Linked DNA regions of Minwuia thermotolerans. The protein of the gene in region 1 binds, or shares a complex with, the protein of each later gene. Links are inferred from orthologs where the notes say so. Each region holds a gene or a part of one and is shown on either strand. Other genes may lie near its edges.

Region 1 (14,854 bases):
TCGCCGATGATGTGGATGTCGCGGGCCATCCGGCTCTCGAAAGTGACCGGATTGACGGGGCACCAGCCGTCCTCGTTGGCCAGGCCGGCATTGCCGGCGATGACGCCCGCGAACTGCGGCGGGATGATGTTGACCACCGCGCCCCTGTATCGTGCGCCAAAGGCGGTCTCGACCTCCAGCCGATCCGGGTCGACGCGGACGACGCGGCCGTCGTCGGCGGCATTCAGATGCTCGATCATGCCGGGATAGAGGCGTTCCCAGGCCTGCTTGAACAGGGCTTCCTTGGAGAATGTCGTCTTCGGATCGAGGATCAGGATCTTCGAGCGCGGCTTCCGGGTCTTCAGGTAGTGCGCGATCATGGAGGCGCGCTCATATGGGCCCGGCGGGCAGCGGAAGGGATCCATCGGCGGGGCGATGATCACCAGACCGCCATCCTCCATCTCGCGCAGCTGGTCGCGCAGCTCGCGGGTCTGCGGGCCGGCCTTCCAGGCGTGGGGCATGGTGCGCATCGCTGGCCGGCCGTAGCCCTCGATGGCTTGGAAATCGAAATCGACGCCGGGCGAAACAATGGCCTTCTCGAAGCCGATCTCCGGCCCGTCGGCCAGCCGCACGGTGCGCGCGCTGGGATTCAGGCGGCCGGCCCGCTGGTGGATGACATCGATTCCCCAGCGCTTCGACAGCGCCAGATAGTTGTGCGCGATCGCATTGAGCGGCCGCAGCCCGCCGATCACCAGATTGCTGAACGGGCAGGTGTGGAAGACCCGGTTCTGCTCGATCAGCGCGACGGACAGTTTCGGTTCGAACTTTCGGAGATACTTCGCGGCGGTGGCGCCGCCGAAGCCGCCGCCGATGACGACGACGTCATAGCGGCGCTGCGCGGCAGCCTTGCCTGAGACCATGATGGTGATGCCGGTGGCGAGCGCCGCCTTGCCGAAGCCGCGGCGGGAAATGTTCTTCATGAAGCCACCTTATCTCAGCCGGTCGAAATGCGCCGGCATCGCGCCGGGGCTCATGCCGTCGGTGCCGTGGCAGCCGGCGCAGGACAGCGCCAGCACCGCGCCTCGGCTGCGTTCCTGAGCTTCCGAATGGTCGGCGAGGGTCAGAACCGAGAGAACGAAACCAAGCAATAACAATCTCATCGGGCCAGACCCTCATAGACGGCTTCACGGAACGGGCGGCGCAGAGGATAGGCTTTCGAGGGCATGTACTGGGTCAGCAGGACCGCTGTGGCCCTGTGCTCCGGCGCGTTGAAGAAGAAGGTGCCGGCCGCGCCCGACCAGCCATATTCGCCGGCCGGTCCACCGGTCGACGCTTTCACCGGGTCGGCGACCACGCTCATGGTCAGGCCGAAACCGAAACCCTCCCAGCGGTCGCCGCTGAATTCCTCGACGCCCATCGCGGCCATGTCGCAGCCGCCGGGAAGGTGATTGCGCGTCATCTCGGCGACCGTTTCCGCCGCCAGCAGGCCGCGCCCGCCGTCCATCAGCATCCGTGCGAAGACGAGGTAGTCATCCAGGGTGGAAACCAGGCCGCCGCCGCCGGAAGGGAAATCGGGCGGCGCCAGAAAGCGGCTGTCGTCCCAGCGGTCGATCGGCGCGTTGGTTCCGTCGTCCGGCGCGGGATAGACCGAACAGAAGCGGTCCTTCTTCGGCGCCGGTACGTGAAAGCCGGTATCCGTCATGCCAAGGGGACGGAAGATCCGCTCTTCCAGGAACCGGTCGAAGCGCTGTCCGCCCGCCACTTCGACGATCCGGCCCAGCAGATCCTGGGCCATGGAATACTGCCAGCGGGTCCCGGGTTCGAAATCCACCGGCAGGGCGGCGAGACGGTCGGCGATATCGGTCAGGCTGCCGCTGCTGCGCATGCCCTCAAGGCCCGCGTTCCTGTACATGTCGGCGAGCGGACCGTCGTAGGACAGCGGCAGGGTGAGACCGGCGGTATGAGTCAGCAGGTGGCGGATCGTCATCGGCGTCTTCGCCGGCCGCGTCGTGCCGTCGGGCTGCAGCACCTTCAGGTCGCGGAACGCCGGCAGAAAATCGGATACCGGGGTGTCGAGCTCGAAACGGCCCTCGTCGCGCAGCATCATCACCGCGACGCCGGTGACGGGCTTGGTCATGGAGTAGATGCGGAAGATCGTGTCCCGGGTCATCGGCCGGCCGCTCTCGCGGTCCTTCACCCCGTCCATGAACAGGTGCCGCACGCCGCTGTCGTCGGCCACGCAACCGATCACGCCGGCCAGTTTCCCGTCCCGTACATGGCCGGCCAGCAGCCGGTCGAAGCTCTGAAATCCCGGTTCCGTCAATTCCGCCTCCCGTAGCGCGGCCCAATCATGTGACAATCGGCGCCGTCATGAAAGGCAGGGGGACGAAATGACGGTAACGGCGACCGATCACAGTGTGGCGAGCGGACGCAAGGGGCTGAACGTCCTGGTCCGCAACAAGCGCGGCGGTTCGGGCCCGCCGGTGCTGTTCGTCCATGGCGCGACCTATCCATCCACGATCATGTTCGACTACCCCGTCGAAGGCGTTTCCTGGCTGGACTGGATGGCGGGTCGGGGCTTCGACGCCTGGTGCGTCGACCTTCTGGGCTATGGCGTCGCGGACCGCCCGCCTGAGATGGACCAGGCCGCCGAGGCCAACGGCCCCATTGTCGATACGGCCGAGGCCGTCGGCGACGTGAAACGCGTGATCGACTTCATCCTGGCCGAACGCGGCGTCGGGCAACTCGACCTCCTCGGCTATTCCTGGGGCACCGCGATCGGGGGGCAGGTCGCCGGCGACCTGCCGGAGAAGATCCGGCGGCTGGTGCTGGCCGGCGCGCTCTGGCTGCGGTCGGGCAATGTCCAGATCGCGGTCCCGGGCCAGCTCGGGGCTTACCGCACGGTCGATGCCGATGCCATCGTCAAGCGCTGGACCGTGGACCTGGACGACGCCCAGCGGGACGCGATCGCACCCGCCGAGCGCCTCCGCGCCTGGGCGGAGGCGGCGGTGGCCACGGATCCGGAATCGGTCCGTCACGATCCGCCGCGTCTGCGGGCCCCGACCGGCGTGGTCAAGGACGTGCAGCAGCACTGGCTGAAGGGCGATCCGACCTATGATCCCGGCCGGATCCGCTGCCCGACGATGGTGGTGGTGGGCGAATGGGACCGGGAGACGACGCCGGAGCAGGGGCTGGAAGTCTTTTCCCGGCTGACCGGCACGGCGGAGCGGCGCTTCACCATGATCGGCGGCGGCACGCATTCGCTGCTTCTGGAGAACCAGCGCCACCAGCTCCGCGATGTGGTGGCCGGGTGGCTGTCGGCGTGATTGACATCGGCGCCCTTGGACTTGATCCAAGGGCCCAGCGAACCAAAGGACTGGGTCCTGGGGTCAAGCCCCAGGACGCCATTTATTATCCTTCTGCCACCACCGCCAGCCAGGCCTTGAGCGGCGCCTCGAATCCGGGGATCGACTTGTAGCGGCGCATCCCCTCCGACATGCCGTCGATGGCCGCGGCGAGGTCGCGGGCGCGTTCCGGCGTCGTGACAACATCCCGCAGACGCGCCTGGTGAATGCGGACGGTGAACACCGTCGTGTCCGTCTTCGGCAGCAGCCGAAGCGTCTGACGCTCCACACGGAACCAGAGTTTCTCGCCGATATTGCCGGCTGTGAGCCCGCGGCCGGCGTTCGGATCGTTATGGCCGCCCGGCTGATGCAGGGACGGGTTGTCCAGCAGGGAGAAGTTCAGCCGCCAGAGCAGCCGCTCGGGCGTGAGAGCGGCGAACAGCCGGTCCATCTGCCGCGACAGGCGGTCGGCGTAACCGGGCACGGGTTCGTGGATGCCGGCCAGCGCCTTGCCCATCTTGTCGGCGAGCCGCCAGCGCGTCGGGAAGCCGAGCAGGCCGGCGACCAGGCGATGGCCCTCGGACGAGGGCTGGAGCAGCAGGACGTCTTCCTGGACCAGGCTCGCGGCCGCCGTCAGCGGCGCGGCGGGGTCCGGCTGTACCGTCTCGCCGGTGGCAGCCACGCGCAGGCCCTCCGAGGTGTGGCTGTAGCGGTCAGCATGATGCTCGAGGAGGTGGGCCGAGAGGGTCTCGATCAATTCGGCCTGGCCGGCCTCGGAACCGGGAAGGGCGAGGAAGACCCCGTTCCGGTTCTCGATCAGAAGTCGTTTCTTTTCAGCAGTTTCCGAAGCGAAATTCGAGTCGATTTCGATCCAGGCGGCAGGCTGCAGAACCTTCAGTCCCAGCGACAGGCGGTATTCTCCGCCTTCGGCCGGGAAATAGGGAATCACGACCCGCCCCCGGACCCCTCGACGGACTTCTCTCCGGTCTCCGGGTCCATCTGATAACGGTAGACCACCCGCATCTGCCACAGCGCGAAGGCGATGGTGATCGGCATGATGCCGAAGACCTTGAAGCTGACCCACAGATCGGTGGAGAAGCTGCGCCAGACGATCTCGTTGACGATGGCCAGGAAGACGAAGAAGCCTGCCCAGCGCCAGGTCAGGACGCGCCAGCCCTTGTCCGAGAGGGAGAAGGCAGCGCCGAAAATGTACTTCAGGAAGAGCTGGCCGAAGGCGAGTCCGGCCAGCAGTGCGGCGGCGAACATCGAATTCACGATGGTGGGCTTCAGCTTGATGAAAAGCTCATCCTGCAGATAGAGAGTCAGCCCGCCCATGATCAGAACCAGTACACCGGAGACCAGCGGCATCACCGGCGGCCGGCGCTCGATGGAGATGGCGACGGCCAGCGAGATCGCGATGGCGATCATGAAGGCGCCGGTGGCCCAGAAGATGTTCTGCGGCTCGGCATTGCCGAAGATGTTGTGCGACTGGCTGTTGACCAGGAAAAAGACGCCGAGAGGACCGACCTCGGTCGCGACCTTCAGGCCCTGGCCCATATGGCGGCGGCGCGGCTTCACGGCGGTCTCGCTCATCGTTCAGTCTCCCACGCCGCAGAGTGCGCGGGCGAAGTCGCGCGCGTCGAATGGTTTCAGGTCCTCGGCCTGTTCGCCGACGCCGATGTAGTGGACCGGCAGTCCGAACTTCTCGGCCACGGCCACCAGGACGCCGCCGCGGGCGGTCCCATCCAGCTTGGTCATGACAAGCCCGGTCACGTTGCAGACCTGCTGGAAGACCTCCACCTGATTGACCGCGTTCTGGCCGGTCGTCGCGTCGAGCACCAGCAGCACCGAATGCGGCGCGGTCTCGTCCTGCTTCTTCAGCACGCGGACGATCTTCTCCAGTTCGGCCATCAGGTTGGCCTTGTTCTGCAGCCGCCCGGCCGTATCGATCAGCAGGAGGTCCGCGGCCTGTTCCCGCGCCGTCTTCAGCGCGTCGAAGGCGAGGCCGGCCGCGTCCGCGCCCTGGTCGCGGGCGATGACCTCTGCGCCCGTGCGCTCGCCCCAGATCTTCAGCTGTTCGATGGCGGCAGCCCGGAATGTATCGCCGGCGCAGAGCACCACCTTGCGGCCATTGCCACGCTCGTGGTGGGCGATCTTGCCGATCGTCGTCGTCTTGCCCGTGCCGTTGACGCCGACCACGAGGACCACGTGCGGCTTCGCGGCCGGGTCGATCTCCAGCGGCCGCGCTACCGGTTCCAGCGTCTTCGCGACTTCGGTGGCCAGGGCTTCGCGGATCTCGCCTTCGTCGACGTCCTTGTCGTAGCGGGTCCGCGCGATTTCCCGGGTGATGCGGCCCGCCGCCTGGACGCCCAGGTCCGCGCGGATCAGTACGTCCTCCAGGTCCTCCAGCGCCTCGTCGTCCAGCTTGCGCTTGGTGAACAGCGCCGAGATGTTGCCGGTAAGCTGGCTCGCCGATTTGGCGAGGCCGGAGCGGAGCCGGCCGAACCAGCCCTTGCGTTCGCCGTCCGCCATCAGGCCGCCTCCGCCAGCAGGGTCTCGCCGCTCACCGAGGCGCCGCGGGCGCGGACGATCTGGCCCGGCTCGGCGTCGCGGTCCAGTTCGACGGCGGCGAAGTGTGCGGAATGCCCGCGCCGGTCGCGCTCGACCAGCACCTCGATCGGCCGGCCGACCTGTTCGGCGAGGTGTGCCGCCGCGGCCGCAGCGCCCTTCTCGCGCAATCGCGCCGCGCGCTCCTTGCGTTCGGCCTTCGCCACCGCAGGCATCTTCGCCGCCGGCGTGCCGGGGCGTTCCGAATAGGGGAAGACATGCAGCCAGGTCAGGCCACAGTCGTCGACGAGGTTCAGGGTGTTGCGGAACATGGCCTCCGTCTCGGTCGGGAAACCCGCGATCAGATCGGCGCCGAAGACGATGCCGGGACGGAGCGCCCGCGCCCGTTCGCAGAAACGGACGGCGTCGTCGCGGTCGTGACGGCGCTTCATGCGCTTCAGGACCATGTCGTCGCCCGCCTGCAGCGAGAGGTGCAGGTGCGGCATAAGCCGCGGCTCCTCCGCGATCAGCCGCCAGAGATCGTCGTCCACCTCGACCGGGTCGATGGAGGAGAGCCGGAGCCGCTCCAGTTGCGGGATCTGGGCGAGCAGCCGCCGGCAGAGCTGGCCAAGGGTCGGCCGGCCCGGCAGGTCGGGGCCGTAGGAGGTGATGTCGACGCCGGTCAGCACGATCTCGCGCACGCCTCCGGCGATCAGCTTGCGCGCCTCGTCGACCACCTGGCCGACCGGGGCCGAGCGTGAATTGCCGCGGCCAAAGGGAATGATGCAGAAGGTGCAGCGGTGGTCACAGCCGTTCTGGACCTGCAGGAAGGCGCGGGCGCGGCCGTCGAAACCCTCGATCAGGTGCCCGGCGGTTTCCTCCACCGTCATGATGTCGTCGACCAGGATCGGCTCGTTGCGCCCGTTCAGGAAGGAGCGGGCCTCCAGCTTCTCCCGGTTGCCGACGACGCGGCTGACCTCGGGCATGGCGGCCCAGCTCTCGGGCGCGATCTGCGCCGCGCAGCCGGTGACGACAATCTCCGCCCCCGGGTGCTCCCGGCGCAGGCGGCGGATGGTCTGGCGCGCCTGGCGCTCGGCTTCGGCGGTGACGGCGCAGGTGTTGACCACGACCACGTCGTCGCGTCCGGCCAGGGTCGGGTGCCCGCGCATGACTTCGGATTCGTAGGCGTTGAGCCGGCAGCCGAAGGTGACGATCTCGGGACCGGTCATGCCGCCTCCGCGCCGGCGAGCATTTCCGCGTCGATCTCGCCGCGATAGCTGAGGCTCGCCGGGCCGGTCATCAGGATCTCGCCCTGGTCGTTCATGTCCATCCACAGCGGTCCGCCATCCAGGTCGATACGCGCCGGGCCCTGGACCAGATCGCGCAGGCGCGCGGCAGCGTAGGTCGCACAGGTGCCCGAGCCGCAGGCCTGGGTGATGCCCGCGCCGCGTTCGAAGACCCTGAGCCGGATCGAACCGTCGGCGCGCACGCTCGCCACAGAACAGTTGGCGCGGTCGGGAAACAGTTCGTGGCGCTCGACGAGCGGTCCGACGACTTCCAGCGGCACGGCCTCTGCATCGTCGACGAAGAAGACCGCATGCGGGTTGCCCATGGACAGCGCCACCGGGTCGCTCAGCCGGCAGCCGCCGGCCTCGACCGCGAGGTCCACGTGGAGCGTGTCCATCTCACGCGCCAGCGGCACGTCGCGCCAGCCGGTACGCGGCGCGCCCATGTTGACGGTCACCAGACCTCCCGGCGCGCGGCGGGCGCGAAGCAGGCCGCCCGGACTGTCGATCCCGACTTCCGCGGCGCCGCTTTCCTCCAGCAGGAGGCGGGCGACGCAGCGCGTGCCGTTGCCGCAGGCGCCGGCGGACGAGCCGTCCGAATTGTCGATCCGCATGTAGCACGCGGCGTCGTCGCTGGGCAGGAGGGTGAGCAACTGGTCGAACCCCACGCCGCGGCGGCGGTCGCCCAGCCGCCGGATCGTCTCTGGGGTCAGAGCGATCGAATGGCGACGCGCGTCCAGCACGACGAAGTCGTTGCCCAGACCGTGCATCTTTATGAAGGGCAGGGGATTCATGGTGCGCCTTATATGGGCCGAGCGGCGGTCCTGTCCATCGCCTCCGGCCTTGCGCCGGTCCCGGAACGAACAGGGACCCGCGGCCGGATACAAGGCCGCGGGTCCCTGATTTTTGGCGCGAGGGAGGGGAGGTTCCCTGCGCCGGTGTTCTCCGGCCGCTGTTTGGGGAGGAGAGGCCCGGAGAAACCCTGTTGCCGGAAACGGCCGATGGCCGCGCCGGAATTTCGATTAATGCAAGATTAGCACAGTTTCCCCATCTGCAATGTGCTCAATCCGACTTCGCTCCCGCGCCAAATGACGCAATACATACACTGCCGAATTTCGGTGCACTATTTCAAGCAGCCTTTGCTGCCCGCCGCACCGCCTCGATCGCGTCCGGATTGGCGAGCGCGGTCAGATCGCCCGGATTCTCTTCAAGAACCAGGGCCCGTATGACCCGGCGCATGATCTTGAGCGAGCGCGTCTTGGGCAGGTCGTCCACGAAGAGTATGCGCTTGGGCTGGAACGCCTTGCCGAGGCCCTTGACCACTGCCGCTGACAGTTCCGCCGCGATCTCGTCGGAGGCCTGCACCCCCGGCGCCGGGATCGCGGCGATCAGCACGGCCTCGCCCTTGATCGGATCGGGCAGGGCGACGGCGGCGGCCTCCACCACCTTGCCGGTCGCCATGACCAGTCCCTCGATCTCGGCGGGACCGGCACGCTTGCCGGCGACCTGGATGGTGTCGTCGGAGCGGCCGTGGACGTACCACAGGCCGTCCGCGTCGCGGCTGGCCCAGTCGCCGTGCCGCCACAGGTTGGGGAACATCGACCAGTAGGTCTCGATATAGCGCTCCGGATCGTTCCAGATGCCGCGCGACAGGCCGATGGAAGGATTGCGCAGCACCAGTTCGCCCACTTCGCCTGGTCCCACGGGCCGGCCCTGGCCGTCGACGATATCGGTGCCCATGCCCGGCAGCGGTCCGGCGAAGCAGCAGGCGCGCTGCGGATTCAGCACGTTGCCGGCAATGAAGCCGCCGCCGATCTCGGTACCGCCGCAGACGTTGATGATGGGGCAGCGGCCGCCGTCGCCGGCGTGTTCGGCGAACCACAGCCAGGCTTCCTCGGTCCAGGGCTCCCCGGTGGAAGCCAGGATGCGGATTTTCGAGAGATCGTGCTTCTGCACCTCCTCCGGACCGTAGCGCATCAGCCCGCGCACGGCGGTCGGCGCGATGCCGAAGAAGGTCGCGCCGTGCTCGGCGGCGATGCGCCATATGCGCCCCTTGTCGGGCCAGTCCGGCGTGCCCTCGGCCAGAATGAAGGTGGCGCCGGTATAGAGCGTGCCCGCCATCGAGTAGGGGCCGGTGACCCAGCCGAAATCGGCCAGCCACAGCAGCCGGTCCTCCGGCTTCAGGTCGAAGGAAACATGGAAGTCCAGGGCGCCCTTCACGCCGAGGCCGCAGTGGGTCAGCACCACGCCCTTGGGCCGCCCGGTGGTGCCCGAGGTGTAGGCGATCATCATGGCCTGGTCGGCCGGCACCTGCACCGGTTCGGCGTCGGCGTCCGCACGGTCGAGATCGCGCCAGTCGTGGTCACGGCCTTCGACCATCGGGCAGTCAGCGCCGGTCGTTCGCAGCACGATCATGTGCGCCAGCGTCGGAATGCCGGCAGCGGCCTCGTCCATCACCTGCTTCATCGGCACGTCCTGGCCGCGGCGCCTGGCGCTGTCGACGGTGATGGCGGCGACGGCGCCGGCGTCGTTCATGCGCTTCACGATCGCCTCCGCGCCGAAGCCGGAGAAAAGCGGCGAGATGATCGCGCCGATCCGCGAGACCGCGAGGAAGGCGACCACGGTCTCGGGCAGGATCGGCATGTAGACGCCGACGGCGTCGCCGGCCTTCACGCCGAGCGCGGTCAGTCCCGCGGCCAGGTTGCGGACTTCCCCGTCCAGTTCGGCGTAGGTGAGACGGCGGACCGAATCGTCCTCGCCGTGCCAGACGATCGCCTCCTTGTCCCAGACGGGGGTGCCGCGGTGCCGGTCGAGCACATTGTCGGTAAAGTTCATCGTGCCGCCGACGCACCACTTCGCCCAGGGCAGGCCCTCGGAGACGTCCATGACCTTCTCGTAGGGTGTGCCGAAACGTATGCCGAGTTCCGCGATCGCCGCGTTCCAGAACCAGTCGGGATCCTCCGTCGAGCGGCGCACCAGCTCGGCCTCGTCGCCGCAGCCCAGAGCCCGGATGAAGCGGGTCAGGTTGGCGTTGTCGGTGTATTCCGGCGTCGGAACCCAAGTGTAGTCGCTGGCCATTTCGCGGGACCTCCCCTTGCCTCTATGGTCTCCCCGCGGCGAGTATGGCCGCGATGACGGCACGCGTTAAGGGGAGGAAACAACGTGGCAGGCTGGACAGAGACATTCAGAGGCGTGATCTACCCGTGGCACTGCGACCACATGGGCCACATGAACGTGATGTACTACATCAACTTCTTCGATCAGGCCTCGTGCCACGCGCTGTCGGCCTGCGGCTACAAGTGGACCGAGATGGGCGACCAGAACATGGGCTTCGCCGACGTCAAGCACACGGTCGAGTACAAGGGCGAGCAGAAGGTCGGCAGCCCGATTGTGGTGGAAAGCTGCGTCACCAGGCGCGGCCGCACCTCGCTGACCCTGAAACACCGGATGACCAACGCCGAAACCGGCGAACTGGCGGCGACGATGGAGGTCATCACGATCCATTTCGACCTTGCCGCGCGGAAGCCGGTGCCGCTGCGCGAGGACACGATCGAGCTGATCGACTCGCTGCTGGTGGAGAATCCCGAGGACTAGAACAGGGCCGTGTCCTCGATCCGGAACGACTCCGGGGGCGTGTTCAGCAGGACGACTTCGAAGCTGTCGCCGGAGACGATCAGGTTATCGCCGCTCCGGATGAGCGATATCGCCCCGGGCGTGAGACCGAACGCTGTCAGATCGAGGCGGTCGCCGTCCCCCTGATCGAAGTCCGTGACCGTGTCGAGGCCCGAGTTCCGCGTGAAGACGAACAGGTCGGACCCCGGCCCGCCGGCCAGCGTGTCGTCTCCGGCGCCGCCATTCAGTAGATCGGCGCCGGTGCCACCGCTGATGAAATCGTGTCCGAGGCCGCCGAACAGGCGATCGTCGCCTGCATTGCCGCGCAATACGTCATTGCCGTCGCCCCCTTCCAGCAGGTCGTCGCCGCCGCCATCGATGAGCACATCGTCGCCGGCCTCGCCGAACAACCGATCCGCGCCATCCTGACCGTACAGTCTGTCAGCGCCTTCGCCGCCAAACAGAGTGTCATTTCCGGTTCCGCCGTCGATATGATCACGACCACTGCCGCCGCGCAGGAGGTCGGTGTCCGCGCCGCCTCTCAGCGTGTCGTCCCCATCGCCGCCGAAGATGGTGTCGTCCCCATCGCCGCCGACCAGGGTGTCATCGCCGGCCCCGCCCTGCAGCATGTCGTTGCCGTGATGTCCCTGAAGACGGTCGTTGCCACCGCCGCCATTGAGCACGTTGTCGCTATCGCTGCCATAGAGCCGGTCGTCGAAAGCCGATCCGTCGGCGTGTTCGACAAAGCGTATTTCATCGCCGGCGGCCTCGCCCCCCAGCCCCTTCGATATCATCAGGCGAATGAAGACGCCGCCGCCTGAGTCGCCAAAATCGACGGTGTCTTCGCCTTCGCCGCCGTTGAGGACGTCGGCGCCGGCGCCCCCCGACAGCATATCGTTCGCCCGGCCGCCCCGCAGCGTGTCGTCGCCATCGCCGCCGTACAGGGAATCATCGCCCCGCTCGCCGGCGATGTAATCATCGGTCAGGCCGCCATGAATGACATCGTCTTCCGCGGTTCCGCGGAGAGTTTCTCCCGGAGCGTCCACCGGAGCCGCCTTGTCGGGGGGCGCACCCTCATCCAGAGGCGGGGAAGGGCGACCGAACAGAATGGTCATGGCCGAACCCGTGCCCCGGTCCGTGCGGAGCATCATATCATCGATTCCGTCACCATTGACGTCGCCGACCGATTTGCCTGCGCGCGCGCCGCTGATGACGAAGCCGTTGACGCCGTCCAGGTCGGCCAGCCCCACGTTGCCCGGAAGCTGCCCGCTTCCGAACAGAACGCCGACGTTGACGCTTCCGTCAGGAAGGCGCTGCGAGAAGTTGATGTCCTCCCGGCCGTCTCCATTGATGTCGCCCACGGCCCGGGCGAGGTCGTTGAAACCGGTGGATTCGATCAGGATCCGCCTGCTCGCGTCCAGATCCGCGAGCGAAAGCGTTCCTTCCAGCGCTGCGGTATCGAGCAGAACGGCTGCGCCGCCACGCCAGGAGACCAGCAGGTCGCTCGTGCCGTCACCGTCGAAATCGGAGAGGATCTCGACATTGGTCGCGGCGCCGGGCAATGCGAGTCGGAAGCCGTTCTCACCTCCTCCCAGATCGATCCCCGACAACTCGGCGCGGCCATGGATTGCCCGAACGGCGGACTGATTGCGGATCAACGTCGCAAAGTCGCCGAAACCGTCGCCATTCAGGTCGCCGCCCCCTGATGTCGCCCGACCGAGGGTGAAGGCTCCGATACCCGTTTCGCCGGCAAGAACGACGGCCCGGTCGACCGCTCCTTCGGCGTTGCCGAGCAAGATCGAATGGCCAGTCGGGACGGTGACGAAAAGGTCGTCGAAACCGTCACCGTTGATGTCGCCAACGAAATCGGTCTCGCTTCCACCCATGGTGAACAGGCTGGCTCCCGGCGTGATGCCGTTGTCGCCGATCTCATGGAGCAGATGCCGACCCTGGTCCGCCAGACCTGAACCGGCGAAGACGCGCGGATCGCGGCCGACAAGAAATTCCCCATTGCCGTCCCCGTCGAAATCGCCGGTGGTCGAGAAGGAGAAACCTTCCAGCAGGCTGTCGCTTCCGTCGGTGCGATAGAGCAGGCGCGCTTCGACGCGGCTTTCCGACGCTGCAGCGGTTTCCGCCGACAGGACGGAAAAGTTGCCGACGGTCACGAAATCCCGCGCGGACGCCCACAGCGAGCCCACGGCAATGTCGTCAAGGCCGTCGCCATTCACGTCGCCGACGCCCGCGAACGTGCGTATGCCGAAACCGTCGAAACGTGAAATGCCCGATGTGTCCAAATCGACTCCCCGGGACCCCGCAATATCGGCTCCCCTGAAGCTCGGTTCAATTTCCGCCGCAGCGGACTCTTCGAGCATCGTCAGACTCGGTCATTCTTGATTTCGGGTACATTCCCGGCTCCGACGTACACGGTGAGCAAATGTCATCGCCAGCCGGTCAATCCGAACATATATTCACATTATATTAATGATTTCCAGTGATCGGCGCAATCGGGAAAAGATGCCAGACGGTTGAAATCATTGCCGTGTATCCGCGTTCGGCGTTTTGCCGCTACTCGCCGCGGAAGACGGGTTTCCGCTTCTCCTGGAAGGCCCTGAAACCCTCGACGCCGTCGGCGCTGGTGCAGGCTTCCTGCTGACCCTGGGCCTCCTCGTCCAGCGTCGCCTCGAAGCCGAGATCGCTGTTCAGGATGCGCTTGGAGATCAGGAACGCCTTCGTCGGACCGGCGGCGATGTGGCCGGCGAGCTTCGTCACCTCGCCTCTCAGGTCGGCCTGCGGGACCGCGCGGTTGATCAGGCCCATGTCGGCGGCTTCGGCGCCCTTGATCAGTCGGCCGGTGTAGATCAGTTCGAAGGCGCGATGGACGCCGATCCGGGTCTTCAGGTGGTAGTGGCCGCCCGAGTCCAGGATCACGCCGATATTGCGGAAGGGGCTGCCCATCACCGCGTCGTCCGCCGCGATCACCATGTCGCACGCGAAGGCGAGGCCGAAGCCGACGCCGAGACAGGGGCCCTCGACCATGGCGACGGTCGGCACCTGCAGATCGCGGACCTTTTTCAGCACCGGGTGAATGGTGTCGCGCAGCAGGCCCAGATTGTCGTCGTTCGCCGGGTCGGTGCCGGCGATGTCCCGGCCGGCGGAAAAGGCGCCGCCGGCGCCCGAGAGCACCAGACAGCGCGCGCGGGACTGTTCGGCCTGCGCCAGGCAATCGGCCAGCAGCGCCAGATCCTCGGGGCGGAGGCTGTTCTTCGCCTTCGGACGGTTCAAGGTGATGTGGGCGATATCCCCTTCGATCCGCAGCAGCACGGTCGCGTCGGTCATTCCAAGCCTCCCCTTGTCCGGATCTTCGCACTATCTTCGCCCGCGACCGTGACGGGGTCAAAGGCCGAAGGGGAGGGGCCGAAGGCATGAGCGCACTGTTTTCCGAATTCGAGCTGGGCGGGATGACGTTCGACAACCGGGTCGTTGTCTCGCCGATGTGTCAGTACCTGGCCGAGGATGGCTCGGCGACCGACTGGCATCTGATGCACCTCGGCAACCTGGCCATGAGCGGCGCCGGGCTGCTGATCGTCGAGGCGACCCATGTCAGCCGGGAGGGGCGGATCACGCACAACTGCCTCGGCCTCTATTCGGACGAGAACGAGGCGGCGCTGGCCCGCGCCATCGATTTCTGCCGCCGCCACGGCACGGCGAAACTGGGCATCCAGGTCGGCCATGCCGGCCGCAAGGCCTCGACGGACATCCCGCTGCGCGGCGGCAAGCCGCTGCCGTCGGAGCAGGGCGCCTGGCAGACGATCGCGCCGTCGGCGCTGCCCTATGCCGAGGGCTGGCATACGCCGCGCGCCTTCCAGGCCGAGGATTTCGCCCGGGTCCGCGAGGAGTTCGTGCAGGCCGCCATCCGCGCCGCGCGCATCGGCTTCGACCTGTTCGAACTGCATGGCGGCCATGGCTATCTGCTGCACCAGTTCCTCTCGCCGATCTCGAACCGGCGCGAGGACGCCTATGGTGGCGACCTGGCGGGGCGCATGCGTTTTCCGCTGGAGGTCTTCGACGCCGTGCGCTCGGTCTGGC
Region 2 (14,937 bases), on another replicon or contig:
ATCCCGCCCGGGCGCTGCAATACTACCGCGAGGCGGCGGCAGCCGGCTCCACACATTCGATGTGCGCGCTCGGCGATCATCACCTTCGGGGCGAGCATGTGCCGCACGACGCCGCGGAAGCCTTCCGCTGGTACGAGATGGCCGCCGAGGCCGGCGATCCGGACGGTTGCTACAAGGCCGGTCTCGCGCTGGTTCAGGGCATCGGCGTGATCGAGGACATCGACCGGGCCGTCGGCTATTTTCAGACCTCGGCCGAATGCGGCCATCCGGAAGGCATGGGATCCTTCGGCATGGTGCTCGAAGGCCATGACCGCGGCGTGGCGCACGCCATGATGAGCCGGGCGCGGGACCGGACGTCCGACCCCGACTTCGCCGCCCGGATGACGGAGCGGCTCGAGGCGCTGGAACCGCAGATGACCGCCGACGAACTCAGCCTCTCCGAACAGAACCGCGCCAGCTGGGCGGAACTGGACGCCGAAGATGAAACCACGGCGTAGGGTTCCGGGCCACGGATCGGGGACCGCATCCGTTGTCACCCCCGCCACCGTGCGAGGGTCCGGAGCGGCTTCGCCGCAAGTCGTTGGTTCGCCGGATGCCCGCACAGGGCGGGCATGACACGCACGGCGTTGCATCGGGCCAATCGACCGGCAGGATTCCGTCAGCCCGTCAACACCTCGACCATCTCCCCCGCCTCCGGCCAGCCGTCGATCAGCGCCTTACGCTCGCCCATCTCGAAATCGGCGAAGTCGAAGCCGGGGCTGACGGTGCAGCCCATCAGGCAAAAGCGGCCGCCGGGCTTCACCCGCGCGCCCTGCCAGACGCCGGCGGGCACGACCGACTGGGGCCGCTGGCCGGCGGCCAGATCGCGGCCGATCTCCACCACGCGGTGGCTGCCGTCGGGAAACAGCCGGAGCTGCTCCACCGGATCGCCCAGGTAGAAGTGGAAGATCTCGTCGGAAGCGACGCGGTGCAGGGCCGAGACGTCGCCCGGTCCCAGCAGGTAGTAGATCGCCGTGCTGAAGCTTCTCTGCCCGCCATAGCGCGGCGGCAGGGCGCCGGCGGCGACCCCCTCGGCCGCACGGTGGATCTCCGCGTAGTGGCCGCCCTCCGGGTGGGGCTGCAGGTCCAGCGTCCGGATGATGGCCTCGATCTCGCGCTTCCAGGCGTCGCTCACAGCTTCTCCCTCACCTCCTCGGCCGCCTCCTCGTCCAGTTCGCCGCTCTCCTCCAGCGAGGCGCGGTGAGCCTCGATGATGCGGTGCGCGGTGGCGCCCGGCAGGCCGGAGCTGATCAGCACCGCGTCGGCGAGCTGCAGGCTGGCCTCCACCGTCTCCGGCACCACCCTGTCGGCGCCGAGATCCCGCAGCCGCCGGGCGTGCTCGTTGTCATGGGCGCGGGCGTGGATCGAGAGGCCGGGCCATTCGCGCCGGGCCGCGGCGACGATGCGCTCCGCCGCCTGGGGGCTGTTGATGGTCACCACCAACGCCGTCGCGCGGTCCGCGCCGAGCCGGCGCAGCATGTCGGGACGGCTGGCGTCGCCGAAGAAGACATGATCGCGGCCCCGCCGGCTGCGGGCGAGCAGATGGGCGTCATTGTCGATGGCGTAGTGCGCCATCTCCTGCTCCTCCAGGATGGCCGCCAGCATCTGACCCACCCGGCCGTAGCCGGCAATCACGACATGCCCCTTCAGGTCCGATGGCGGACTCGCGGCGGCGGGGCGCTGACGCTCCGCGCCACGGGCTTCCAGCGCGCCGCCGAGACGGCGGCCGAAATGCGCCTGCATCGGCGTCGCCATCATCGTCAGGCTGGTGACGATCAGCATGAACTGGGCCGTCGGCCCATCCATCAGTCCGAGCGCGAAGGCCATCGAGACCACCAGCAGGGCGAACTCCCCGCCCTGGGACAGCAGCACCGCGCTCTCCGCGGCGACCGGGCGCGACTGCCCGAACGCCCGGCCGAGCCCGTAGATGATCGGCGCCTTGATGACGAACAGCCCGATCACTGAGACGCCCAGCAGCACCGGCCGGGCGAGGACTTCGGTCAGGTCGATCTCCATGCCGACCGAGACGAAGAAGACGCCCAGCAGCAGGCCCTTGAAGGGCTCGATGTCCAGTTCGACCTCGTGGCGGTATTCGGTCTCCGCCATCAGCAGCCCGGCGACGAACGCGCCCAGCGCCGCGGACAGGCCGGCGGATTCCATGGCCATGGCGGTGCCGATGATGACCAGCAGCACCAGCGCCAGGAACAGCTCCCGGCTGTCGGCCGCGCCGACGAAGCGGAACAGCGGCCGGAGCAGCAGCCGCCCCAGCACCAGCACCACGACGACGGCCGCCGCCGCCTGCCCCATGGCGATGGCGAAGGCGATGACCGGCGAATCCTCGCCGCGGGCGGCGAAGGCGCTGACCATGAACAGGATCGGCAGCACCGCGAGATCCTGGAACAGCAGGATCGAGAAACTGGTGCGCCCGACCTCGGTGCCCAGCCGGCGCTGCTCGGAAAGGAGTTGCATGACGATGGCCGTCGAGGACAGCGCGAAGCCGGCGCCGAGAATCACGGCCATGGGCAGGGTGTTGTCGAACATCGCCGCGATCGCCGTGATCACCGCTGCGGTGACCAGCACCTGCGCCCCGCCCAGCCCGAATACCAGCCGGCGCATCGCCCAGAGCCGCTCCAGCGACAGTTCCAGCCCGATCATGAACAGCAGGAAGATCACGCCCATCTCGGCCAGGGCGTTGACGAACTCGACGTCGTCGATCACAGCGTGGCGCAGCCAGGGCGCCACATCCACGAAGCTGGCCAGGCCGTAGGGGCCGATCACCATGCCGACGATCAGGAAACCCAGGATCGGACTGATCTTCACCCGCCGGAACAGCGGCACGATGATCCCCGCGGCAAGCAGGAAGATGATCACCTCGCGCAGATGCAGTGTGGCGGCGTGCACGGCCTGAAAGTCGCTCCCTTGTCCGGCGTCCGGTTGCGCCGCAGCATAACGCGGCATCCGGCGACGCCGCGACCGCCGAATCCGCATGGCCGCGATCGGGGCCCGGCGTCATTCCGACGAGGCCGGCCAGTGGCCGCTAGTCCACCGAGAAGCGCCAGCCTCCGTCATGGGAGATCACGCGGCCGGCGGTCGGCGGCGCGAAGTGGGTGCCGAAGACCGTCACCGGCCCGTCGGCGTAGCGGCGCAGGAAGTCCTCACGGGTCGCCCGGGCGCGGGCGATGTCGTGGTCGAAGCGGCTGGCGACATGCGGCATGGCGCACTGGATCGGGTGATGCATCAGGTCGCCGGTGATCACCGCGCGCTCGCCGCCCGATTCGATGACCACGCTGACATGGCCCGGCGTGTGGCCCGGCGTCGGTTCCAGCCGGACCTCCCCGGTGACCCGGTGATCGGTCTCCACCAGTTCGTGCAGACCGGCCTCGACGATGGGCCGCACGGAATCCCGGTTGGTGCGGCGGGCGTCGACCACGCCCTCGACCACGTCGACCGGCATGTCGCCCCGGATCGCCTCGGTCGCTTCCCGGCTCCAGTGCTCCCATTCGACGCGCCCGAACAGGTAGCGGGCGTTGGGGAAGGTCGGCACCCAGCGGTCGCCCTGCTTCATGGTGTTCCAGCCGACATGGTCCACGTGCAGATGGGTGCAGAGCACGGTGTCGATCGTCTCGGCCGGATGACCGGCGGCCCGCAGGTCGTCCAGAAAGGGCCCGGACAGCATGTTCCAGGCCGGGTTGCCGCGCTCCTTGTCGTTGCCGACGCAGGTGTCGACGATGATGCGCCGGCCTTCGCTTTCCACCACGAAGGCCTGGATGCAGCTGATCAGCTTGCCTTCCTCGGTGGCGAAGTGGGGCTTCAGCCACGTCTCGCGCAGGATGTCGTCGGTGGTCAGCTCCGTATAGCCGAAGTCCGGCGTGCGTTCGGCCTTCAGCTCCATGATGCGCGTGATCCGCACGTCGCCGATCCGCCAGGTGTCGGTGTTCATCGCGTCCCTCCCTTCGCCTCGTTTCCGCCACAGCATAGCGCGGACCGGGCCCGCATGCCTGCCCTCCGCGGCGTCGCGGGCCTTGACCGCCAGCCCGTCGCCCCTATACCTGTCCCGCGCCTTCTGACCGTCCTTCCGAGAGGCCCCGAGCCGATGTCCAGCGGAGCGCTCGACGCGCCGTCATTCCAGGATCTCATTCTCCGCCTGCACCGCTACTGGTCGGCGCGGGGCTGCCTGATCCTGCAACCCTACGACATGGAAGTGGGCGCGGGCACCTTCCATCCGGCGACGACGCTGCGCGCGCTGGGACCGGAGCACTGGAACGCGGCCTATGTGCAGCCTTCGCGCCGGCCCACCGACGGGCGCTATGGCGAGAACCCCAACCGGCTGCAGCACTACTACCAGTACCAGGTGATCATGAAGCCGTCCCCGGACGACTTCCAGGAGCTCTATCTTGGCAGCCTGCGCGAGATCGGCATCGACCCGAAGAACCACGACATCCGCTTCGTCGAGGACGACTGGGAGAGCCCGACGCTCGGCGCATGGGGGCTGGGCTGGGAGGTCTGGTGCGACGGCATGGAGGTCAGCCAGTTCACCTATTTCCAGCAGGTGGGCGGATTCGACTGCAACCCCGTCTCGGGCGAACTGACCTACGGCCTGGAGCGGCTGGCGATGTACGTGCAGGGCGTCGACAACGTCTACGACCTGGACTTCAACGGCGCCGGCGCCAGTTATGGCGACGTCTTCCTGCAGGCCGAACGCGAGTATTCCGCCTACAACTTCGAGCATGCGGACACGGAGATGCTGTTCCGCCATTTCCGCGACGCCGAGGCCGAATGCCATGCGGTCGCCGACCGCGGCCTGGCGCTGCCCGCCTATGACCAGTGCATCAAGGCGAGCCACGTCTTCAACCTGCTGGACGCCCGCGGCGTGATCAGCGTGACCGAGCGCGCCGCCTATATCGGCCGCGTCCGCGCGCTGGCCAAGCGCTGCGCCGAGGAATGGCTGGTCAGCCGCGGCCACCTGACGGTGGAGGCGTAGACATGGCCGAACTGCTGCTGGAGCTGTTCTCGGAGGAAATCCCGGCGCGCATGCAGGACCGCGCGGCGGCCGATCTCGCGCGCCTGCTGAACGACGCGCTGACCGAAGCGGGTCTCGACGTCTCGAAGCCGGTTCATCATTCGACGCCACGGCGTCTGACGGTGGTCTTAGAGGAGGTGCCGGAGGCCACCGCCGACGTTCGGGAGGAGCGCAAGGGCCCGAAGGCCGACGCGCCGGAGAAGGCGGTCAACGGCTTCCTGGGCTCGGTCGGGCTGTCGCGCGACCAGGTCGAGGAACGCGAGACGCCCAAGGGGACGTTCCTGTTCGCCGTGATCGAGAAGCCCGGCCAGCCAACGGCGGAAATCCTGCCCGGACTGATCGAGGGCGCGATACAGAAGCTGCCCTGGCCCAAGTCCATGCGCTGGGGTGCGCACCAGGTGCGCTGGGTGCGGCCGCTGCATTCCATTCTCTGCCTGTTCGGCGGCGAGGTCGTGCCGGTGAGTTATGGCCCGGTGACCTCGTCGAACACGACGCGCGGGCACCGGTTCCACGCGCCCGATGCGTTCGCGGTGACGGATTTCGCCGACTATCGGGCGAAGCTGCGCGCCGCGAAGGTCATGCTCGACCGCGATGAGCGCAAACGGGTCATCAATGACGGTGCGATGGATTCCCAGCCGAGGGGAATTCTGTACCAGGCGGACCCCAGACTTCTCGATGAAGTTGCCGGGCTGGTTGAGTGGCCGGTACCAGTATGGGGTCGGATCGACGACGCCTTCATGGATGTGCCGCGCGAAGTGCTCGAGTCGTCAATGGCGACGCACCAGAAATATTTTTGTGCCGTGAATGATTCCACCGACGGCAGTCTGGCGCCCTACTTCATCGCCGTCGCCAACCTGGAGGCGGAGGACGGCGGGCAGGCCATCGTTGCCGGCAACGAGAAGGTGCTGCGCGCCCGGCTTTCCGACGCCAAATTCTTCTGGGACAAGGATCGGGAACGCAGCCTGGAGAGCCGCGTTTCCGATCTCGACCCGATCGTCTTCCACGCCGCGATGGGCTCCATGCGGCGCAAGGCCGAGCGTCTCGCGGATCTGGCCAGGTGGCTGGCGCCGAAGGTCGGTGCGGACGAAGGGGACGCGCATCGCGCCGGCATACTGGCCAAGGCCGACCTGACCACCGAGATGGTCGGCGAGTTCCCCGAACTGCAAGGGTTCATGGGCCGCTACTACGCCCGCCATGACGGTGAGCCGGAGGCCCTCGCGGACGCCATTCGTTGGCACTACAGTCCAGCGGGCCCGGGCGACCTCTGCCCTTCCGATCCGGTCTCGGTCGCCGTGGCGCTGGCCGACAAGCTGGATACGCTCGCCGGCTTCTTCGGCATCGGCGAGAAGCCGACGGGCTCCAAGGACCCCTATGCGCTGCGCCGCGCGGCGCTGGGCGTGATCCGGCTGATTCTGGAGAACGGCATTCGTCTCAATCTCTCCGCTACGTTCAATCATGCGCTGCGAGCGATTGCTGGCGACTTCTCCGAAGAGCACCAGAAAATGTACTTCGACCGTCACCGAGAAGGTGAAGCTTTTCGTGCCCAGACCACCATCGAACTGCTCGACTTCATCGCCGACCGGCTCAAGGTGACGCTGCGCGAACAGGGCGTGCGCCACGACCTGATCACCGCTGTTTTCGCGCTGGGCGGCGAGGACGATCTTGTGCGTCTCACCTGGCAGGTCGAGGCGCTGCAGCGGCTCGTGGAATCGGAGGACGGCGGCAACCTGCTGGCCGCCTATCGCCGCGCCGCCAACATCCTGCGCATCGAGGAGAAGAAGGACGGCGCCGTCCATTCCGGCCCCGCCGACCGAGGCGCCTTCGTCGAAGCGGCGGAAGCGGAACTGGGCGAGGCCCTCGCCGCCGCGCTGGAGAAGGCCGACGCGGCGCTGGCGTCGGAGGACTTCGGCGGAGCGATGAGCGCGATGGCCGCGCTGCGCGGGCCCGTGGACGCCTTCTTCGACAATGTCACGGTGAACGCCGACGACGCGGCGCTGCGCGCCAATCGGCTGAAGCTGCTGGCGGAGATCCGCGCGACCCTGCACCGGGTGGCGGATTTCTCGAAGATCGAAGGCTAGAGAGCGCAGGCGGGCCGATTGTTGAAGTTGTCACCCCCGCCGCCGTGCGGGGGTCCGGAGCGGCTTTGCCGCAAGTTGAAAGTTCGACCGGATGCCCGCACCAGGCGGGCATGACGGATCGGGAGAAGGTGACGGCCAGAATGACGAAATGGGTCCTGAGCTTCGGCGACGGTTCGGCGGAAGGCCGGGCCGACATGAAGAACCTGCTGGGCGGCAAGGGCGCCAACCTGGCCGAGATGAGCAATCTCGGCCTGCCGGTGCCGCCGGGCTTCACGATCACGACCGAGGTCTGCACCTACTACTACGACCATGACCACAGCTATCCGCCCGAGCTGAACGACCAGGTCCGCGCGGCCGTGGCCCGGGTGGGCGAACTGGTCGGCGCCGGCTTCGGGGACGCGGCCAATCCGCTGCTGGTGTCAGTGCGCTCCGGCGCGCGCGCCTCGATGCCGGGCATGATGGACACGGTCCTCAATCTCGGCCTCAACGACGAAACCGTCGAGGGCCTGGCGAACAGCGCCGGCGGCGACCGCCGCTTCGCGCTCGACAGCTACCGGCGCTTCATCCAGATGTACGGCGACGTGGTGCTCCGCGTCGATCACGCCGCCTTCGAGGACATCCTCGAAGGGGTCAAGGACACCCGCGGCGTATCCCTGGACAACGAACTCTCCGTCGAGGATCTGGAGCAGATCGTGAGCCTGTTCAAGGAGGAGGTCGAGCGCGAGACCGGCCAGCCCTTCCCGCAGGACCCGGAGGCGCAGCTATGGGGCGCGATCGGCGCGGTCTTCAGCTCGTGGATGAACGACCGCGCGCGCACCTACCGCCGCCTGCACGACATCCCGGCGAGCTGGGGCACCGCGGTCAACGTTCAGGCGATGGTCTTCGGCAACATGGGCGAGACCTCGGCCACAGGCGTCGCCTTCACCCGCGATCCCTCGACCGGCGAGAAGGTCTTCTTCGGCGAATACCTGATCAACGCCCAGGGCGAGGACGTCGTCGCGGGCATCCGCACGCCGCAGCTGCTGACGAAGGCGTCCCGGGAACGCTCCGGCGAGGACAAGCCCTCGCTGGAGGAGGCCATGCCCGCGGTCTTCGCCGAACTGGAACGCGTCTACCAGGCCCTGGAGACGCATTACCGTGACATGCAGGACATCGAGTTCACCGTGCAGCGCGGCAAGCTGTGGATGCTGCAGACCCGTTCGGGCAAGCGCACCTCCAGGGCGGCATTGAAGATCGCCGTCGACATGGTCGACGAAGGCCTGATCACCGAGGCCGAGGCCATCCTGCGCGTCGAGCCGTCCTCGCTGGACCAGTTGCTGCACCCGACCCTGGACCCGGAGGCGGTGCGCGACGTCATCGCCAGGGGCCTGCCGGCCAGCCCGGGCGCTGCCTCGGGCAAGATCGTCTTCACTGCCGACGACGCCGAGCGCCTCGCCAAGCTGGGCGACAAGGTCATCCTGGTGCGCGAGGAGACCAGCCCCGAGGACATCCACGGCATGCACGCGGCGGAAGGCATCCTGACCAGCCGCGGCGGCATGACCAGCCACGCGGCGGTGGTCGCGCGCGGCATGGGCCGGCCCTGCGTTTCCGGCGCGGGCCATATCCGCATCGACTACCGCAAGGGCGAGATGTCGGTTCTGGGCCGGGTCTTCAACGCCGGCGACGTCATCACCATCGACGGCGCCGCGGGCGAGGTGATGGCGGGTGCCGTCGCCACCATCCAGCCGGAACTGTCGGGCGATTTCGGGCGGCTGATGGTATGGGCCGACGGCCATCGCCGGATGAAGGTCCGCGCCAACGCCGAGACCCCGGCGGACGCCCGGACCGCACGCGAGTTCGGCGCCGAGGGCATCGGCCTCTGCCGCACCGAGCACATGTTCTTCGAGGACGACCGCATCCTGGCTGTCCGCGAGATGATCCTCTCCGACCGGGAGAAGGGCCGCCGCGCGGCGCTGGAGAAGATCCTGCCGATGCAGCGCCAGGACTTCGTGGAGCTGTTCGGCATCATGACCGGTCTGCCGGTGACGATCCGCCTGCTCGATCCGCCGCTGCACGAGTTCCTGCCCAAGTCCGACGAAGACATCCAGGCGGTCGCGGACGTGATGGACGCCGATCCCGAACACATGCGCCGGCGCGCCAGCGAACTGCACGAGTTCAACCCGATGCTGGGCCATCGCGGCTGCCGCCTGGGCATCTCCTACCCCGAGATCTACGAGATGCAGGCGCGCGCCATCTTCGAGGCGGTCGCCGAGGTCAAGCGGGACGCAGGTGAAACCGTGACGCCGGAGATCATGATCCCGCTGGCCGCCACGCGGCGCGAGATCGACATCCTGAAGGCGCTGATCGACCGCGTCGCCGCCGAAGTGGCCCAGGCCAGCGGGCTGGAGCTGCACTATCTGGTCGGCACCATGATCGAACTGCCGCGGGCGGCGCTGCGCGCGGGCGAGATCGCGGAATCGGCGGCCTTCTTCTCCTTCGGCACCAACGACCTGACGCAGACGACCTTCGGCATCAGCCGCGACGACTCGGCCAGCTTCCTCGACGACTACATCGAGCAGGGTGTGTTCGAGAAGGACCCCTTCGTCAGCCTGGACCGCGACGGCGTCGGCGAACTGGTGCAGATCGCCGCCGAGCGCGGGCGCAAGACGCGTCCCGACATCAAGCTCGGCATCTGCGGCGAGCATGGCGGCGACCCGTCGTCGATCGCCTTCTGCGAGGAAGTCGGGCTGGACTATGTCTCCTGCTCGCCCTTCCGTGTGCCGATCGCCCGCCTCGCCGCCGCCCAGGCCGCGATCCGGGAGAAGTAGCGGCGCGCCCGGCGCGATGACGCCGCCCTAACGCGCCTCGGCGGGGAACAGCGGCGCGAATTCGGCCACCACCCGGGCATAGGTCTCACGCTTGAAGTCGATGGCCATCTCGGCCAGTTCGGAGAGCGGCGTCCAGCGCCATTCGCGGAACTCGGGATGGTCGGTCTGCAGATCGATATCGCGGTCCTCGCCCAGAAACCGCATGGCGAACCATTTCTGCGACTGGCCGCGATAGCGGCCGCGCCAGACCCTGCCCACGAGGTGCGGCGGCAGGTCGTAGGGGATCCAGTCCTGTGACTCCGCGATGACCTCCGCCTTGGCCGTGCCGATCTCCTCTTCCATCTCGCGGAAGGCGGCGGTGACCGGCTCCTCGCCGGGGTCGATGCCGCCCTGGGGCATCTGCCAGGCTTCCACTGTCTGATCGATGCGCTGGCCGACGAATATCCGCCAGTCCCGGTTGATCAGCATGATCCCGACGCAGGGCCGGTAGGGCAGATCGGCCGGATCATCCGCCATTCTCGCCTCCTCCGACGCGGACCACGGCGGAAACCGGCGCCAGCAGGAAGCCGCGCTTGCGCATCTGCGGTATCCACATGCGCAGCCGCTCGATCGTCACCGGATAGGGCTGGGCGAAGCCGACCGCGACGCCGCGGGCCAGCGCCAGCTCTTCCAGTTGCGCCAGCCGCCGGTCGATCGGGCCGCGTGCGGCCTCGACGTCGATGAAGCGGTCATTGGCGACCGACGGCACGCCCAGTTCCGCCGACAGCTTGGCGGCGATCGAGGCCGGGGTCACGCGCGCGTCGACATAGAGCAGGCCGCGCGCGCCGATGGCTTCCAGGATGGGCTGCATGTCCTTGGGCGAGACGGTCATCCGCGAGCCCATGAAGTTGGTCACGCCGACATAGCCCACCGCCCGCGACAGCACCCAATGCAACCGGTCGACATTGACCTCGGGCTGGTTGGTCGATAGCAGCGCCTTGTCGCCCGGATCGTCGAAGGCGGTGTTGCGGGGCTCCATGGGCACCTGGATCAGCACCTCGTGGCCGGCCGCGCGCGCCGCGGGCACCCATTCGTCGAGCCGCGTCGAATAGGGGCTGAAAGCCAGGGAGATCTCGCCCGGCAGATCCTGGATCGCCGACAGCGTCGCCGCCTCCGCCAGCCCGACTTCGGACATGACGATGGCGATGACCGGCTGACCGGCCTCGCGCTCGAACGGGCGGCCATAGGCCTGCCAGGCCACCCGCCCGTCGGGGGAACGGACCGGCAGCGGGCCGTACCGGCCGCGGTCGGTGAGTTCCGGGTCCGGCGCAGGCGGCAGGGGCGTGCGTTCGAATTCCTCGACACCTTTCGGCGCCGGCTCCGGCTCGGGCATCGGCTCGGGCGCTGGCCGGGGCGCCGCTTCCGGTTCCAGCTGCGGTTGAGGCTGCGGCGCCGGATGTTCGGGTTCCGGCCGAGGCGCCGGCTCGGGGGCGGGCTGCTCCGATTCCGGCTCCGGTTCGGGAGCCGGCTGCGGCGTTGGCGCTGGCGACGGCGCTTCGGGAGCGGGGCTGTCGGCCACTGCCGGCGCCTCGGCGGCAGGGCTCTCCTCCCCGCTCTTCACGGCCGCCGGCGGCGTCGCGGCCTCCCCGGTTTCCGCTATCGGCTCGGGCGCAGCGGCGTCCTCCGGGGGGCCGGCCCACCACAGCCAGCCGATCACCCCGGCATAGGCCAGGACGAGCAGCGGCGCGACGATCAGGAGCGCCGTCTGTGCCGCCGGACGCCTGCCGTGCGCCGCCATATCTCCGGGTTGCCCGGCGTTACTTCAGCGAGCCGGCGCGCGCCAGATCGATGGCCCGGATCGCGTCGAGCGCCCGCTGGAGCTGATAGTCCGGGGGCGTCTCGCCGCCCTCCGGCGCCGCCGCGCCGGGCTGGCCGGCGTCGGGCGCGGAACCGTCGCCGTTGTCCGTGTCGTTCTCCAGACGGTTGCGCAGATCGGCCTCGGAGCGGGCGTTCGGATTGTCGATGATTTCCAGCGTCGCCTGCGGCACCTCGATGTCGGGCAGGATGCCTGTCGCCTGGATCGACGTTCCCGAAGGCGTGTAGTAGCGCGACGTGGTCAGCTTCAGGCGGTTGCCGCCCTGGAGCTGGATAATCGACTGGACGGAGCCCTTGCCGAAACTCTTGGTGCCCATGAGGATCGCCCGGTTGTGGTCCTTCAGGGCGCCGGCGACGATCTCGGAAGCGCTGGCCGAGCCGCCGTTGATCAGCACGATAACCGGCAGGCCGGTGGCGATGTCGCCCGACTTGGCATTGTAGCGTTCGATATTGTCGTCGCCGCGGCCGCGGGTCGAGACGATCTCGCCGCGCTCCAGGAAGGCGTCGGAAACCGCGATCGCCTGGTTCAGCAGTCCGCCCGGATTGTTGCGCAGGTCCAGCACCACGCCCCTCAGCTGGTCCTCGCCGATTTCGGCCCGCAGCGTGTCCATGGCGCTGCGCAGACCGCTTTCGGTCTGCTCGTTGAAGCTGGTGATGCGGATATAGGCGACATTGCCTTCGGCGCGGGAGCGCACGGACTGCACCGTGATGATGTCGCGCGTGATGGTGATGTCGAAAGGCTCCGCCTCGCCCTCGCGGATCATCGTCAGCACGATGTCGGAGCCGACGCGGCCGCGCATCTTCTTCACCGCCTCGGTCAGCGAAAGGCCCAGCACCGGTTCGCCGTCGATATGGCTGATCAGGTCGCCCGGCCTGACGCCGGCACGCGCCGCCGGCGTATCGTCGATCGGAGTGACGACCTTGACGAAGCCGTTCTCCATCGTGACCTCGATGCCGAGACCGCCGAACTCGCCGCGGATGTCCACTTCCATCTGCTTGACGCGCTCGGGGCTGAGGAAGTTCGAATGCGGATCGAGAGACGACAGCATGCCGTTGATGCCGGCCTCGATCAGCTTCTTGTCGTCGACGTCCTCGACATAGTTGGACCGGATCTTGGCCAGGGCGTCGCCCAGCAGCTCCAGCAGGCGATAGACCTCACGGTCCTGGTCCTGAGCGCGCGCCGGGGCGCAGGCGACCATGCTGACCGATGCGATCATGACCGCCGACATGACGGCGGCGACTGTCGTACGTTTCATCATTATCCGCTTGTCTTTCCTTGCCTTTGCGCCAGCCACGGGCCCGGATCGACAGGCAGGCCGTCATGGCGCAGCTCCAGATAGAGTTCGGGCCGTCCGCCGTCTTCCCGGACAGCCATGCGGCCGACCGGCTCGCCGGCCAGCAACCACTGGCCGACAACCACGTCGATGCCAGACAATCCGGCGACAAGCAAATGATAGCTGTCTCCGAAATCGAGGATCAACAGCCGCCCATAGGAGCGGAAGTCGCCCGCGAAGCGCACGATTGCGTCGTGCGGGGCGGTCACGATGGCCCCCGGGCGCGTGCTGATCGCCATGCCCTTGCCGGCATTGGCGCCCCGCTGCTCGCCGAAGGCTGAGACCACCCGGCCCTCGGCGGGAAGAGGCAGCCGTCCCTTGAAAGCCGCCATCGCCTCCGCCGTCCGGCGCCCTTCCGGCGCCGCCACCGGCTCCAGGTCGCCCAGCCGGCTGACCAGATCTTCCAGCGTGCGTACCTTCCGCGCCAGCTCCGCCGCGCGCGCCTGCGCGGATTCCGCCGCCTGCCGCGTGCGGCCGGCCTGGGCGCGGCGCGCCGCCACCAGTTCCGCCAGCCGGGCGCGGTCGTTCTCCAGCGCCGAAAGCGCGTTCTCCGCTTCGCTCCTTGCCGACGCGAGACGGGCCTCGGTCGCCGCGAGCGTCCGCATGTCATCAGTGATCGCCGCCATCCGCCGTTCCAGGGCCGGGCGCAGCCCCGCCAGAGCCGAGGCCGACAGCCGGGCCCGGTCGAACGCGCCGGGGCGCGCGATCACCGCCAGCGGCGGCACCCGGGCAATCCCGGTCAGGGCGGAGAGCGACGCCGCCATCTGATTGCGCCGCGCCGCCAGTGACGCGTCAAGCTCGGCGCGGCGCGCCTCCAGCGCCGCGATTTCCCGCTCCAGCCCGCTGAGACGGCTTTCGGCGCCGCGCACCGCGCCCGCCGTTTCCGCAAGCTCGGCCGACAGCTTCGCCGCTGCGGCCTTCTGCGCTTCCGCTTCGCGTGCCAGCGCATCGGCCTCCGCCGCCGCTGCGGCCCGGTCGTCCCGCGCGGCCTCGAGGTCCCGCACCTCATCGGCGGCCGTCAGTAACGGCCACGACACCAGCGCGAGAAGCAGGAGTCTATGCAATGGCGCGCCGGGTCCTTTCTTCGGCCGCCCTGGCCGGCGCGAGCAGTACGCGGCCGGACATCGCCGCCGGCTGCGGCAGATCCATCAGTTTCAGCACCGTGGGCGCCAGGTCGGCCAGACGGCCGTCCTTCAGCACCATCCCGGCCGGCCCGCCGACCAGCGTGAGCGGCACCGGATTGGTGGTGTGTGCGGTATGCGGCTGGCCGGTCTCCGGATCCGCCATCATCTCCAGATTGCCGTGATCGGCGGTGATCAGCATGGCGCCGCCGGCGGCCTCGACAGCCTCTGCGACCCGGCCCAGACAGGCATCGATGGCCTCGACGGCCTTCACCGCCGCCGCCACGACGCCGGTATGGCCGACCATGTCGGGATTGGCGAAGTTGACCACGATCAGATCCGTCCGGCCGTCGCGGATGCGCTCGACCAGCCGGTCGGTGACCTCTGCCGCCGACATCTCCGGTTTCAGGTCGTAGGTGGCGACGTCGGGCGACTGCACCATGATCCGGTCCTCGCCTTCGTAGCAGGTCTCCTGGCCGCCGTTCAGGAAGAAGGTGACATGGGCGTACTTCTCGGTTTCGGCGATACGCAGTTGGGTCCGACCTGCCCTGGCCACGACCTCGCCCAGCGTGTCTTCAAGGTTCTCGGACGGGAACAGCGTCTCGAGAAAGGGATTCAACGCCTCCGAATACTCGACCATGCCGGCGGCCGCCACGAAGTCCGGCACGCGCGAGCGGTCGAAGC

What was found.
Region 2: the proteins of dapF (region 1) and CWC60_RS15580 are in contact, whole or in part, in a solved structure (PDB 5YGU), measured with the Escherichia coli proteins. The link is inferred for Minwuia thermotolerans from one-to-one orthologs.

What each region holds. Positions count from the first base shown.
Region 1 is NZ_PIGG01000031.1:494,676-509,529, reverse strand. Bases 6,024-8,939 are described here. They hold dapF (diaminopimelate epimerase), read right to left. Parts: upstream 7,951-8,939; coding sequence 7,096-7,950; downstream 6,024-7,095. Other genes in these bases: CWC60_RS10245 (AMP-binding protein), read right to left, coding at 8,285-8,939; mtaB (tRNA (N(6)-L-threonylcarbamoyladenosine(37)-C(2))-methylthiotransferase MtaB), read right to left, coding at 6,024-7,099. Outside these bases: CWC60_RS10285 (NAD(P)/FAD-dependent oxidoreductase), read right to left, coding at 1-959; CWC60_RS23595 (c-type cytochrome), read right to left, coding at 969-1,139; CWC60_RS10280 (serine hydrolase domain-containing protein), read right to left, coding at 1,136-2,302; CWC60_RS10275 (alpha/beta fold hydrolase), read left to right, coding at 2,370-3,305; CWC60_RS10270 (heme-dependent oxidative N-demethylase family protein), read right to left, coding at 3,391-4,272; CWC60_RS10265 (septation protein A), read right to left, coding at 4,269-4,916; signal recognition particle-docking protein FtsY, read right to left, coding at 4,920-5,855; more of mtaB, read right to left, coding at 5,855-6,023; more of CWC60_RS10245, read right to left, coding at 8,940-10,234; CWC60_RS10240 (acyl-CoA thioesterase), read left to right, coding at 10,319-10,750; CWC60_RS24270 (calcium-binding protein), read right to left, coding at 10,747-13,062; CWC60_RS10230 (enoyl-CoA hydratase/isomerase family protein), read right to left, coding at 13,334-14,104; CWC60_RS10225 (NADH:flavin oxidoreductase/NADH oxidase), read left to right, coding at 14,191-14,854. UniProt on the Escherichia coli protein: Involved in the succinylase branch of the L-lysine biosynthesis and in the biosynthesis of the pentapeptide incorporated in the peptidoglycan moiety. Catalyzes the stereoinversion of LL-2,6-diaminopimelate (L,L-DAP) to meso-diaminopimelate (meso-DAP).
Region 2 is NZ_PIGG01000048.1:28,458-43,394, reverse strand. What follows is about bases 8,717-11,715. They hold CWC60_RS15580 (RNA pyrophosphohydrolase), read right to left. Parts: upstream 10,461-11,715; coding sequence 9,972-10,460; downstream 8,717-9,971. Other genes in these bases: CWC60_RS15575 (divergent polysaccharide deacetylase family protein), read right to left, coding at 10,450-11,715; ppdK (pyruvate, phosphate dikinase), read left to right, coding at 8,717-9,944. Outside these bases: CWC60_RS15615 (tetratricopeptide repeat protein), read left to right, coding at 1-497; CWC60_RS15610 (cupin domain-containing protein), read right to left, coding at 659-1,174; CWC60_RS15605 (monovalent cation:proton antiporter-2 (CPA2) family protein), read right to left, coding at 1,171-2,940; CWC60_RS15600 (MBL fold metallo-hydrolase), read right to left, coding at 3,077-3,979; CWC60_RS15595 (glycine--tRNA ligase subunit alpha), read left to right, coding at 4,133-5,020; glyS (glycine--tRNA ligase subunit beta), read left to right, coding at 5,023-7,137; more of ppdK, read left to right, coding at 7,278-8,716; more of CWC60_RS15575, read right to left, coding at 11,716-11,721; CWC60_RS15570 (S41 family peptidase), read right to left, coding at 11,741-13,054; CWC60_RS15565 (murein hydrolase activator EnvC family protein), read right to left, coding at 13,057-14,196; gpmI (2,3-bisphosphoglycerate-independent phosphoglycerate mutase), read right to left, coding at 14,189-14,937. UniProt on the Escherichia coli protein: Master regulator of 5'-end-dependent mRNA decay.